DNA from 4 places in the Pseudomonas sp. Z2-11 genome. Region 1 is predicted to be linked to each of the others. Evidence: predicted binding sites of a transcription regulator. Region 1 holds the regulator's gene; each other region holds the start of a gene.
What was found. The regulator FliA, encoded in region 1, starts transcription of late flagellar genes. The targets are predictions, from matches to a motif close to CTAAAGTTTNNNNNNNNNNNGCCGNTAA.
Positions count from the first base shown of each region.

Region 2: the regulator FliA is predicted to act here: its motif matches at 2,135-2,162, upstream of M1E16_RS01710 (methyl-accepting chemotaxis protein).
Region 3: the regulator FliA is predicted to act here: its motif matches at 1,191-1,218, upstream of M1E16_RS00865 (methyl-accepting chemotaxis protein).
Region 4: the regulator FliA is predicted to act here: its motif matches at 1,254-1,281, upstream of M1E16_RS13020 (methyl-accepting chemotaxis protein).

Region 1 covers NZ_CP096395.1:4,433,778-4,436,968, forward strand. Annotated here, with positions in the region: gene M1E16_RS19600 (protein phosphatase CheZ) at 1-650, opposite strand, end outside; gene M1E16_RS19605 (chemotaxis response regulator CheY) at 669-1,040, opposite strand; gene fliA (RNA polymerase sigma factor FliA) at 1,208-1,951, opposite strand; gene fleN (flagellar synthesis regulator FleN) at 1,948-2,778, opposite strand; gene flhF (flagellar biosynthesis protein FlhF) at 2,895-3,191, opposite strand, start outside.
Region 2 covers NZ_CP096395.1:393,967-397,157, forward strand. Annotated here, with positions in the region: gene M1E16_RS01705 (DUF924 family protein) at 1-44, shown strand, start outside; gene M1E16_RS01710 (methyl-accepting chemotaxis protein) at 165-2,057, opposite strand; gene M1E16_RS01715 (hypothetical protein) at 2,340-2,594, shown strand; gene M1E16_RS01720 (lipocalin family protein) at 2,638-3,191, shown strand, end outside.
Region 3 covers NZ_CP096395.1:191,735-194,925, forward strand. Annotated here, with positions in the region: gene M1E16_RS00855 (FecR domain-containing protein) at 1-546, opposite strand, end outside; gene M1E16_RS00860 (sigma-70 family RNA polymerase sigma factor) at 551-1,051, opposite strand; gene M1E16_RS00865 (methyl-accepting chemotaxis protein) at 1,313-3,191, shown strand, end outside.
Region 4 covers NZ_CP096395.1:2,926,968-2,930,158, forward strand. Annotated here, with positions in the region: gene M1E16_RS13015 (MalY/PatB family protein) at 5-1,153, opposite strand; gene M1E16_RS13020 (methyl-accepting chemotaxis protein) at 1,321-2,841, shown strand; gene M1E16_RS13025 (DUF2790 domain-containing protein) at 3,004-3,191, shown strand, end outside.

The sequences.
Region 1 (3,191 bases):
TCACGGTCGTGTTCGATGCCGGCAAAGCGATCGACCTGGCTAGCCATGAGCACCAGTTTGAGCAAATTGCTTTCCACTTCGGTGACCAACTGGGTCACGCGCTTGATCACCTGGCCAGTCAGGTCCTGGTAGTCCTGGGCCAGCAGGATGTCATTGAGATTGCTCGCCACGGCGCGGTTTTCGCTGCTGCTGCGCGTCAGGAAACCGTCGACCCGACGGGCCAGCTCGCGAAACTCCTCGGCACCGACTTCGCGACGCATGAAGCGCCCCCAATCGGTACTCAACGCCTGGGCTTCCTCGCTCAGGCCGTTGACCAGCGGAGTAGCGCTTTCCACCAGGTCCATGGTGCGGTTGGCCGCGGCTTCGGTCAGCTTGACCACATACCCCAGGCGCTCGGTGGCGTCGGTGATCTGCGAGACTTCCTCGGCCTGTGGCATGTTCGGATCGATCTGGAAATTGACAATCGCGCTGTGCAGTTCACGGGTGAGCTTGCCGACTTCCTGGTACAGACCGCGGTCACGGGTCTGGTTGAGCTCATGAATCATTTGAACCGCGTCACCGAAGCGGCCCTTTTCAAGGCTGTCGACCAGTTCGCGGGCATGTTTTTTCAGGGTCGATTCGAAATCGCCCATTGAAGATTCGTTGTCCATAGCTCCCCCGTGGCGCCGTTAACCGATGCGTTCGAAGATTTTTTCGATCTTCTCTTTCAACGCCTGGGCCGTGAAGGGTTTGACCACATAGCCGTTTACACCGGCCTGGGCCGCTTCGATGATCTGCTCGCGCTTGGCTTCGGCGGTGACCATCAGCACCGGCAGGTGCTTGAGTTTTTCATCGGCGCGCACGTGGCGCAGCAAGTCGATACCGGTCATGCCGGGCATGTTCCAGTCAGTCACCAGAAAGTCGATGCTCCCGCTGTTGAGGACTGGAATGGCAGTGGTGCCATCGTCAGCCTCGACCGTGTTGGTGAACCCGAGGTCACGCAACAGGTTTTTTATGATCCGCCGCATCGTTGAGAAGTCATCAACGATGAGGATTTTCATGTTCTTGTCCAATTCGACCTCCAAGCAGTCTTAAACGCGCCCAGCACCTGGACGCGCCATTTCAATCAATCCGGCACAACACTCGACAACTGTATGGAGTCCCACGGATGGAGACTGGCCCGGCACATGCCATGCCAGCCCCGCTCGCAGCGTCCCCACACTGCCTGTCAGCGCGCTCGCCACTCCCCCAAACGCCCCCGCAAGCGGGCCGCGCACTGGCTGTGTAACTGGCTGACCCGCGATTCGCTGACCCCCAGGACCTCACCGATTTCCTTGAGGTTCAGCTCTTCGTCGTAGTACAGCGCCAAGACCAGTCGCTCACGCTCCGGCAAATTGGCAATCGCATCCGCCAGCGCGCTCTGGAAACGTTCGTCTTCCAGGTCACGCGACGGCTCCATGTGAGCACTCGCATTGTCCTCGTGCAGCCCTTCGTGCTCGCCGTCCTGCAAAAGGTCGTCGAAACTGAACAGGCGGCTGCCCAAGGTATCGTTCAAAATCCCGTAATAATCATCGAGACTCAACTGGAGTTCGGCCGCAACTTCGTGATCTTTAGCGTCACGCCCGGTTTTAGCTTCAATCGCACGGATCGCGTCACTGACCATACGGGTATTGCGGTGCACCGAACGCGGCGCCCAGTCGCCCTTGCGGACTTCATCGAGCATCGCTCCGCGAATCCGGATACCGGCATACGTCTCGAAACTGGCGCCCTTGCTCGCGTCGTATTTGTTCGACACTTCGAGCAGGCCGATCATACCCGCCTGGATCAAGTCTTCGACCTGAACACTGGCCGGCAAGCGTGCCAGCAAGTGATAGGCGATGCGCTTGACCAACGGCGCATAACGCTCGATCAGTTCGTACTGGGCGTCCCGTGCCGATTTTTTGTAGAGATGGTTGTAACCGCTGGCTGTCATAACACGGGCCCTGCCGTTTGTTGCACGAGACGCTCGACGAAAAATTCCAGATGCCCGCGAGGGTTGGCCGGCAGCGGCCAGGTATCGACCTTCTGGGCGATAGCCTTGAACGCCAGCGCGCATTTGGAACGTGGAAAAGCTTCATAGACGGCACGTTGCTTCTGGACAGCCTTGCGTACGCTTTCGTCGTAAGGCACTGCGCCGACATATTGTAGGGCGACGTCCAGGAAGCGATCCGTGACCTTCGTCAACTTGGCGAACAGGTTGCGTCCTTCCTGCGGACTCTGGGCCATGTTGGCCAGGACGCGGAAGCGGTTCATGCCATAGTCGCGGTTGAGCAGTTTGATCAGGGCGTAGGCATCGGTGATGGAGGTCGGTTCGTCGCAGACCACCAGCAGGACCTCCTGGGCGGCGCGGACAAAACTGACCACCGAGTCACCGATACCGGCGGCCGTGTCGATCACCAGCACATCGAGGTTGTCGCCGATGTCGCTGAAAGCCTGGATCAGGCCGGCGTGCTGCGCCGGGGTCAGGTGAACCATGCTCTGGGTACCGGAGGCGGCCGGCACGATGCGAATCCCGCCAGGTCCCTGCAGGAGCACGTCGCGCAGTTCGCAGCGGCCCTCGATCACGTCCGCCAGCGTGCGCTTGGGGGTGAGCCCCAGCAGCACGTCGACGTTCGCCAGGCCCAGGTCGGCGTCCAGCAGCATGACCCGTCGGCCAAGCTCTGCCAGAGCCAGGGACAAGTTCACTGACACGTTAGTCTTCCCGACGCCACCTTTGCCGCCGGTCACCGCGATCACCTGTACGGGATGCATGCTGCCCATGTTCGTTCTTTACCTTGTCTTACTTAGACGGAGGCCACATTACTGGCTGCGCGTTCGCATACGGAACAATGCATGGCAGACCATCGATGTAGGTACAAAAAATATTCATGATTACCTCAGCCGACCTGCTTGGTCGGGCTGTGGTAGATGTCAGCGAACATGTCAGCCATGGCTTCGTCGCTGGGTTCTTCCTGCATTTGCACACTCACGGCACGACTGACCAGTTGATGACGGCGCGGCAGATGCAAATCATCCGGGATCCGCGGCCCGTCGGTCAGGTAGGCCACCGGTAGTTCATGACCGATCGCCAGGCTCAACACCTCGCCCAGGCTTGCCGTTTCGTCCAGCTTGGTCAGGATGCAACCGGCCAGCCCGCAGCGTTTGTAGCTGTGGTATGCGGCGGTTAGAACCTG
Region 2 (3,191 bases), 2.2 Mb from region 1:
CTGAGGAGCTGGAATTCCTGAAGAGGCCTGGATCCAGATTCTAAATTGTGTTGTGGCCGCTATTGCCATCGCGAGCAGGCTCGCTCCCACAGTCGATCGCGTTTCTCTGATAGAACTCAGTCAACTGTGGGAGCGAGCCTGCTCGCGAAGGGGCCCGCAAGAAATCAGATCCGGAAACTACCCACCAATTGCTTCAACCGCGCCGCCTGCTGCTCCAGGTCGGAACAGGCCCGCAACGTGGCTTGCAGGTTTTCCACGCCTTCCTGGTTTAGCGTGTTGATCTCGTTGATGTCGACGTTGATCGATTCCACCACGGCGGTCTGTTCTTCGGTGGCGGTCGCCACGGACTGGTTCATGCCGTCGATTTCGCCGATGCGCTGGGTCACGCTGCCCAGGCGTTCGCCCGCCTGGTTGGCGATGCCAACGCTGCTTTCGCTCTGACGCTGGCTGTCGGTCATGGTCAGCACCGCTTCCCGCGCGCCGACCTGCAACTCTTCGATCATCTTCTGCACTTGCTGCGCCGAATCCTGGGTACGGTGGGCCAGGTTGCGCACTTCATCGGCAACCACCGCGAAACCGCGACCGGCTTCACCGGCACGGGCGGCTTCGATGGCGGCGTTCAGGGCGAGCAGGTTGGTCTGCTGGGAAATGCTGGTGATCACTTCCAGGATCTGGCCGATGTTCACCGTGTTGCTGTTCAGGGTTTCGATGTTGCCGCACGAATCGCTGATCTTGGCCGACAGCTGCTGCATCGCCGTAATGGTCTTATCCACTACTTGCTGGCCGTCTTCGGCCAGGTTACGGGCTTCACTGGAATGCTGCGAGGCGAGGGCGGCGTTCTGGGCGATCTCCTGGGCGGCGGCGCCGAGCTGGTTGATGGCCGCGGCCACGCTGCTGGTCCGCGAGGCCTGCTGGTCGGAGTTGTACATCGACGAGTTGGACGCGCTTACCACCCGCAGGGCGACTTCGTTGACCTGGCCGGTCGCCGAAGCCACTTCGCGGATCGAAGTATGGATACGCTCGACGAAGCGGTTGAACGAGGTACCCAGCGCACCGAATTCGTCCTGGCCATGAATGGTCAGGCGCCGAGTCAGGTCGCCTTCGCCTTCGGCGATATCGTGCATGGCGCGGCCCATGGTCAGCAGCGGTTGCATCAGCACCCGGATCAGCATGCCCAGAAGGGCGATGATGAACACCACGGCGATGATCATGGCGATCAGCGCCGAGGTGCGAAATTCGCTGAGCATCGCCAGGGCGGTGTCTTTATCGAGTACCAGCGCCACGTACCAGTTGGCTCCGGGCACGCCGTTGACCTGGGTAAAGGAGATGAATTGAGTCTTGCCGTCGAGTTCGACTTCCTTCAGGCCCGGGCCGATTTGCGGTGCGCCGTTGGGGTAGGCCTCGGCAAGCGTCTTGAGGACACGCTTGCTGTCAGGGTGGATCAGGATCTTGCCGTCGGCGCTGACGATGAACGCATGGCCATGGCCGCCGAAGTTCAGCGAGTTGATGATGGCGCTGACGCTCGACAGGTCGATGTCCGCGCCAGCCACGCCGATCATCTGGTTCTGACGCTGTACCGGCGTGGCAACGGTGATCACCAGCTTGCCCGACGAGGCCGCGATGTAGGGCTCGGTGACGATGGTCTGCTGGGCGCTATTGGCGGCCTTGTACCAGCCACGGGCACGCGGGTCGTAGTCGGCGGCACGATTACCGGCCGGTATCGAGAACATCACACCGTCGGTACCGCCGAAATAGCTGAGCTGGAAATTACCGGTGTAGGCCGGCAGGCCCACGGCGCGTTTCAGGCTTTCGGCACTGTTTCCGTCGATGGCGATTTGTTGGGCCAGCGATTGCAGCAATTGGATTCGGCCTTCGACCCATGTCTGGATATTGCGACTGGTCAGGTTGCCGAGTTCCTGCATGGACGTCTCGGTGCTGGTGTTGAGACTTTGTCGTTGACGATAGTCGTTGAACAGGATGAAACAGGCGAATGCGACGGCCACCACAAGGGCGGCAGCCAGCAGGATTTTGTGGCTGAATTTCATGTTTCTGGTCATTAAGAACGCTACCGCGTAGGGACGGGTCAGGAAGGGCTGCCAATTTGCCATAGTGCAAGATTTTGCGCTGTTACTTTTTATCGGCGCAAAAGCCCGTCCCATCAGGCGTCGAGGGGGCGCTCCCGACGAAAGGCACGACCGCGTCACAAACCGGTTGATTTCCGATGAAACACCGCTGCACAGCCAATAAATACCAGGGGCACGAGGGAACCAGACAGGGGTTTTCTCTTCTAAGGATCAGGTTGGCACCCTGCCACCTCCCTTCCGCTCCAGGAGTTACTCATGTCGCTGCGATCCATCGCCCTGCTGTTTGTGTGCGTCGTCTTGACCGCATGCAGCAAGGTCAACCAGGAAAACTATTCGAAGCTGTCGGCTGGCATGCCCAAGGCCGAAGTCGAAACGTTACTGGGGAAACCGACTGATTGTTCGGGCGCGCTCGGCATGTCCAGCTGCACCTGGGGCGACCAGAAAAGCTTTATCAGCGTGCAGTATGCCGGTGACAAAGTGTTGATGTTTTCCGGCCAAGGCCTGAAGTAACCTGAAGTAAACCGGGGCCAAGCGCCCACGGGAGAAAAAAATAATGATGCGGTTAGTTTTTGTGCTTCTGGCTGGCCTGGTATTGGCCGGCTGTGCCTCTTCTGGCGTAGACCCGTTGGCGCCCAAGACAGTCAACAGCGTCAATCTCAAGCGGTACCAAGGGACCTGGTACGAACTGGCCCGCCTGCCGATGTACTTCCAGCGCAACTGCGCGCAATCCGAAGCGCATTACACCCTCAAGCCTGACGGCAACATGGACGTATTCAACCGCTGCCTGACTTCCGACTGGAAATGGGAAGAGGCCAGGGGCACGGCTTACCCGCAAGTGCCGGGTAAAACCGACAAGCTCTGGGTCGAATTCGATACCTGGTTCTCGCGGATCCTGCCGGGCGTGGCAAAAGGGGAATATTGGGTGTTGTACGTCAGCGACGACTACAAGACCGCCATCGTCGGCGACCCGAGCCGGCGCTACATGTGGTTGCTGTCCCGGACGCCGACGGTGAAGGTGGATGTACGTGAAGAACTGCTGAGCAAGGCCCGCCAGCAGGGCTATGACACGACGCGGTTGGTCTGGCGCGCATCGGACCGGCAGATGGC
Region 3 (3,191 bases), 2.0 Mb from region 1:
GCCGTGTCGGCTTTTTACCAATAATGGGCGTCCGGGATCGCCGCCGCAGGTGAGCATGATTTCGCCGCGCGTCAACGTGATCAGGCGTTGTGAAGCCGTGAAGTCGAGGTCGGCCGCGCTGTTGGTATTGAGCTCCAGTCGCGTGCCGTCTGGCAGTTGGAAGCCACGTCGTTCGCCGGTGGCGGTCGCAAAATCGGCGCTCCACGGCTGCCAGCCCAGGTCCTTGCCCAGCCAGGCGGCGCAGCCCATCACCGCCACGCCTGACAACAGCTTCAGGGCCTGGCGCCGGCCGAGGCGCTGGGCGCTGGTCTCCAGGGTTTCGAGGGCAGTCCGGGCGCCAGGTACCGCCCGCAGGCTGGAAGTCAGTTCGCTGTGCAGCGATTGCACCCGTTGCCAAGCCAGTTCGTGGTCATGGTGAGCGATGCGCCAGGCCTCGCACTGTTGGCGCAGGGCCGGGTTGGCGGCATGGTTGCGCAGGCGCAGCAACCAATGGATCGCTTGCTTGACCACCTGCTGTGATGGGCCCCGGCCCGAAGGCTGGTCCATCGGTTCAATCTTCATAGCGCAGCACATAGCAGTGGTACAACGCGTCGGCAACGTAGCGTTCCACCGAGCGCAGGGAAATGCCCATCTGTTCGGCGATCTGCTTGTAGGTCAGGCCTTCGCACTGGGCCAGCAGGAACGCCTTGCGCACTTTGGGCTTGAGGCCTTCGAGCATCCGGGCGATGGCCTCCAGCAGCTCCAGGATCAATGCCTGGGCTTCGGCGCCGGGCGTTTGCGCTTCCGGCAGGTGCGCGATGGTCTCAAGGTAGGCGCGTTCGATTTCCGCTCGGCGCCAATGGTCAATCACCAAGCCCTGGGCGATGGTGCGCAAAAAGGCGCGTGGCGCCTTGAGTTCCAGGCGTTCGGTGCGTTGCAGCAGGCGCACGAAGGTGTCCTGGGCCAGGTCCGCCGCATCGGCGGCATTGCCCAATCGGTTGCGCAGCCATGTGTGGAGCCAGCCGTGATGGCTGCTGTAGAGCGCCTGTACTGCAAACTGGGGGGATGACATGAACGCGACGGCCTGGGGTCACAAATGATAATAGGTCGCATTGTCATCAGCGCGGGTCAATTTTGCAACCACCATTCATTCGCCTGCGGCCGTCACGGCACGCCGATCCAGCCGTTCCGTCGGACAATCGAACAACGGCCTAATTTTTTGTAGGCATTGGCCGACAGAGTGATATAGGTGCACCAAAATGGAGCGGATCCAATATCGCGCCCACCGGTTACATGGCAGTTGCACTCCACTTCCTGCATAAGAAGCCCACCCATGAATCTCAAGTTCAGTCACAAAATCCTCCTGGCCGCCTCTGGTGTGGTGGTCCTGGCTTTTGCCCTGTTCACGCTCTACAACGATTACCTGCAGCGCAACACCATCGGTCGAAGCCTGGAGTCGTCCATCGAGCAATCCGGCGACCTGACAGCCAGCAGCGTCCAGAACTGGATGAGCGGCCGTGTGCTGGTGTTGGAGAACCTGGCGCAGAACATCGCACACCAGGGCGCTGGTGCCGATTTGCCGGGGCTCGTCGACCAGCCGGCATTGACCTCGAATTTCCAGTTCACCTATGTCGGCCAGAACACCGGCGTTTTCACTCAGCGGCCTGACGCCAAGATGCCCGACGGCTACGACCCGCGTCAGCGCCCTTGGTACAAGCAGGCGGTCGCCGCGGATAAAACCATGTTGACCCCGCCCTACATGGCAGCCGTCGGCGGGCTGGTGGTAACCATTGCCCTGCCGGTCAAGCACGACGGCGAACTGCTCGGTGTGGTGGGTGGCGACCTGAGCCTGGAAACCCTGGTGAAAATCATCAACTCGGTGGATTTCGGCGGCATCGGCCATGCGTTCCTGGTCAGCGGCGACGGTCAGGTGATCGTCAGCCCGGACAAAGACCATGTGATGAAAAACCTCAAGGACATCTACCCAGGCACGCCGGTGCGCATCGGCAAAGGTATCCAGGAAGTCGAGCTGAACGGGGAAGACCGCATCCTTTCGTTTACTCCGGTGGCGGGCTTGCCGAACGCCGAGTGGTATATCGGCCTATCGATCGACAAAGCCAAGGCCTACGCGCCGCTGAGCCATTTCCGTACGTCTGCGTTGATTGCGATGTTCGTCGCGGTGGCGGCGATTGCGTTGCTGCTGAGCCTGCTGATCCAGGTCTTGATGCGTCCGTTGACCACCATGGGCCGCGCCATGCAGGACATTGCCCAGGGCGAAGGCGACCTGACCCGCCGTCTCGTCGTGCAGGGCAAGGATGAGTTCGCTGTGCTGGGTGGTTCGTTCAACCAGTTCGTGGAGCGCATCCACGCATCGATTGCTGAAGTGTCTTCGGCCACGCGGCAGGTGCACGATTTGTCGCAGCGGGTGATGACGTCGTCCAACGCCTCGCTTGTCGGCTCGGATGAACAGAGCGCCCGCACCAACAGCGTGGCCGCCGCGATCAACCAGCTGGGCGCCGCGACCCAGGAAATCGCCCGCAATGCCGCCGATGCGTCGCAACAGGCCAGCGGCGCCAGCGAGCAGGCCGACGACGGGCGCCAGGTGGTGGAAAAAACCATCCAGGCGATGACCGCGCTGTCGCAGAAGATCAGCCTGTCGTGCACCCAGATCGAAACCCTGAACGCCAGCACCGACAACATCGGGCACATCCTCGATGTGATCAAGGGCATCTCTCAGCAAACCAACCTGCTGGCGTTGAACGCCGCCATCGAAGCGGCCCGTGCCGGTGAAGCCGGGCGTGGCTTTGCGGTGGTGGCCGATGAGGTGCGCAACCTGGCGCACCGCACGCAGGAGTCGGCTGAAGAGATCCACAAGATGATCACTTCGTTGCAGGTCGGTTCTCGTGAGGCGGTAACCACCATGAACGCCAGCCAGGCCTCCAGCGAAGAAAGCGTGGAAGTGGCCAACCAGGCCGGCCTGCGCCTGGTCAGCGTGACCCAGCGTATCGGTGAGATCGACGGCATGAACCAGTCGGTGGCCGCCGCGACCGAAGAACAGACCGCCGTGGTGGAAACCCTCAACATGGACGTCAGCCACATCAACCTGCTGAACCAGCAGAGCGTCGCCAACCTCAACGAAACGCTGAAGGATTGCGATGCCTTGTCCCAACAGGCCAATCGGTTGAAGCAACTGGTGGACAGCTTCAAGATCT
Region 4 (3,191 bases), 1.5 Mb from region 1:
CTGCTCAGCCTCGGGCTTTCAGGCTCCGCTCCATCCGCGCAAGACCTTCCTCCAGCAACGCCCTCGGGCAACCGAAGTTCAGCCGCACGAATTGCCCGGCATCATCGCCAAAATCCATCCCGGCGCTCAAGCCGACCTTGGCTTCCTTCAGGAAAAACGCTTGCGGATCGTCCAGCCCCAGCCCGGAGCAATCCAGCCACGCCAGGTAGGTCCCCTGGGGCACGGTCATGGTCACGCCTGGCAGGCGGTTCTTCACCGCGTCGACCAGGTAGTCCCGGTTGGCTTGCAGGTAGGCCTTCAATGCCTCCAGCCACGGACCCGCTTCGCTGTAGGCGGCACGAGTCGCCTCCAGGCCCAGGGCATTAACGCTGTCGACCATGCCCGCCCTGGCGCTGTTGACCCGCTCGCGCAGCCTGGCGTTCTGGATGATCGCAAAGGAGGTTTTCAGCCCCGCGATGTTGTAGGCCTTGCTGGCCGACATCAGCGTGATGGTGCGCTCGGCAATCTCCGCGCCGAGGCTGGCGGTGGGGATGTGCACGCGGCCATCGAAGCACAGTTCGGCATGGATCTCGTCGGAAATGATCCAGGCGTCCTGCTCGATACAAATGTCCGCTACGGCCTTGAGTTCGTCGCGTCCGAACACTTTGCCCAGCGGGTTGTGTGGATTGCTCAGCAGCAACGCGCCGCCGCCCTGCAAGGCGTCGCGCAATGCGCCCAGGGGCGTGTGGAACTCTCCGTCGAGCGGGGTGAAGGGCAGCTCCACCTTGTTCAGGTTCCAATGGCCCGGCGCATGACGCAGCGGTGGGTAGTTGGGCACCTGCACCACAACGTTCTGCTGCGGCTCGACCAACGCATGCAAAGCCATGTTGAAACCTGGCTCGACCCCCGGCAGGAACAGGATCTGCTGGGGCTCGACGCGCCAGCCATACTTGCTCCAGAGATCGGCGACGATGGCGGCGCGCAGGCTGTCCTGGGCCACGCTGTAGCCCAGCATCGGATGCTCCAGGCGCTTGTGCAGCGCATCGATCACCATCGGCGGGGCGGCAAAATCCATGTCGGCCACCCACATCGGCAATACCTCGGCCGGGTAACGGCTCCATTTGGTGCTGCCGGTGCCTTGGCGTTCGAACACCTGGTCGAAATCGAAAGTCATGGTGGTTCCATCAGTCAGGGATACAGAATCGGGCCATCATAAAGCAAAGAGGCTGGACAAAAAGATTGGTAGCTAATTGCCATTAATTTGTTGCAATGCGCTACAGTTTCGTCCCGAGACGTCGATACGCCGCCGACGGACGCCCCGTTCATGACAAGGACAGCCCGATGAAATCGCCCCTGCGCTTTAATGATCACTACCGCAAAGCCGATCGCATCATGCTCGGGCTGCTCTGGCTCACGCTCTTGTATTCGCTGGGCCTGGCATTTCTTCATTCGACCTTCAGCCAGGCGCTGCTGATCGGCGCACCCACGTGCCTGCTGGCTACGCTGCTCTACCGGGGCATCGGCGGCACCCGTGCGATGCGCTGCATCATCGCCATGGCGCTGATGGTCATGGCCGCGCTGCACATCAACCAGACCCGAGGCGTGATCGAGTTCCACTTCGGCATCTTCGTGCTGCTGGCGGTGTTGACGTTCTATCGCGACTGGCTGCCGATCGTCGTGGCCGCCGGTACCATCGCCGTTCACCACGTCGGGTTTCATTGGCTCCAGCATCAGGGCTACCCGGTGTTCGTGATGGATGCCCACGGCGGGTGGACGATGATTTTTGTGCATGCCTTTTATGTCGTCGTCGAAAGCGTGATTTTGATCTACCTGGCGAACCAGAGCCTGGCCGATGCAACGGACAACCAGGACGTGCTCGACAAGGTGCTGGCCGCCGCCGCGCAGTTGAGTCGTGACACCGACACACAACGCAGCCAGGGCGTGAAAGTCTCATCCGGCGAGCGTTTCGACCATTTCCTCCTGCAAGTGACCAACCTGGTGGACGGTGTGGTGCGCGACACCCGTGACCTGTCGGATCTTGGCCAGGACCTGTCCCAGGTCGGCCGGACCCTGGAAAACGGTGCCCGGCACCAGTTGGACGAAGTGGCACAGATGAGCGGCGCAATCGGCCAGTTGATGCAGGCCATGGAGAGTATTACCGGCCACGTCGGCCAGACGCTGCAGCGCGCCGGGCAGGCCAACGAGCAAGTCAACCGGGGGCGCACCACGGTTGACCAGACCCGGGAAGAAATTCTCGAGCTGGCGGGGCGGATCAACCTGACCAATGAAACCGTGCAACTGCTGGCCGAGCAGGCGCAGCAGATCGGCCAGGTGCTGGACGTGATCAACAGCATCGCCGAACAGACCAACCTGCTGGCCCTCAATGCGGCCATCGAGGCGGCCCGGGCCGGCGAGCAGGGGCGTGGGTTCGCCGTGGTGGCCGACGAGGTCCGGACGCTGTCCCAACGGACCTCGACTTCCACCACGGAAATCCAGCAGATCATCGCCAAGCTGCAACAGGGCAGCCGTCAGGCTGCGATCGCCATGCAAGACAGCCGTGAAGGGGTCGAGCGTTGCGTGTCCGCCAGCCAGCAGGCCTCGCAACTGTTGCATGCCGTCGTCGAAGACATCGCGGTGATCAACCATTTCAACGACCTGATCGCCAGCACGACCCAGCAACAGTCCGCGGCGTCGATGGGCATCAACGAGCGGCTGCAAACCGTACAGGCCGTGGCCGAGCGCAACGCCGACAACATTGGCGTGCTGACCCGCAGCAGCCAATGCCTGCCGCCTTTGGCGGAGCGGCTGGCGGCGCTGGGGCAAGCGTTTCATGGGACAGACCGGCAGCTTGAGCGAAAATAGCGTCGATACAAATGTATCGCTGTGTATCCAGCCCCGCTGTCGATACGAACTGATTCCTTCAAGCCCGTTGCTGACACACCCGGGATACCTCGCCGGCGTCTAATGAGCCCATCGAGACAGCACATGCCGTCTCAGGACCTCACTCAAACGCCGGAGATCACCATGAACCTGAAGAACCTCAGCCTCGCTTCACTGTTTGCCGTCCTCAGCCTCGGCGCCCTGACCGCCAACGCCCAGGACAGCGTCAAGCCACACACCTACATGTACGGCGATCACCTGGACATCGCCAAGGTGCTGTCGGTCAAGCAAGGGTCGGGCTCGGGCTGCGGCGTCGTTGAATCGCGGATGAC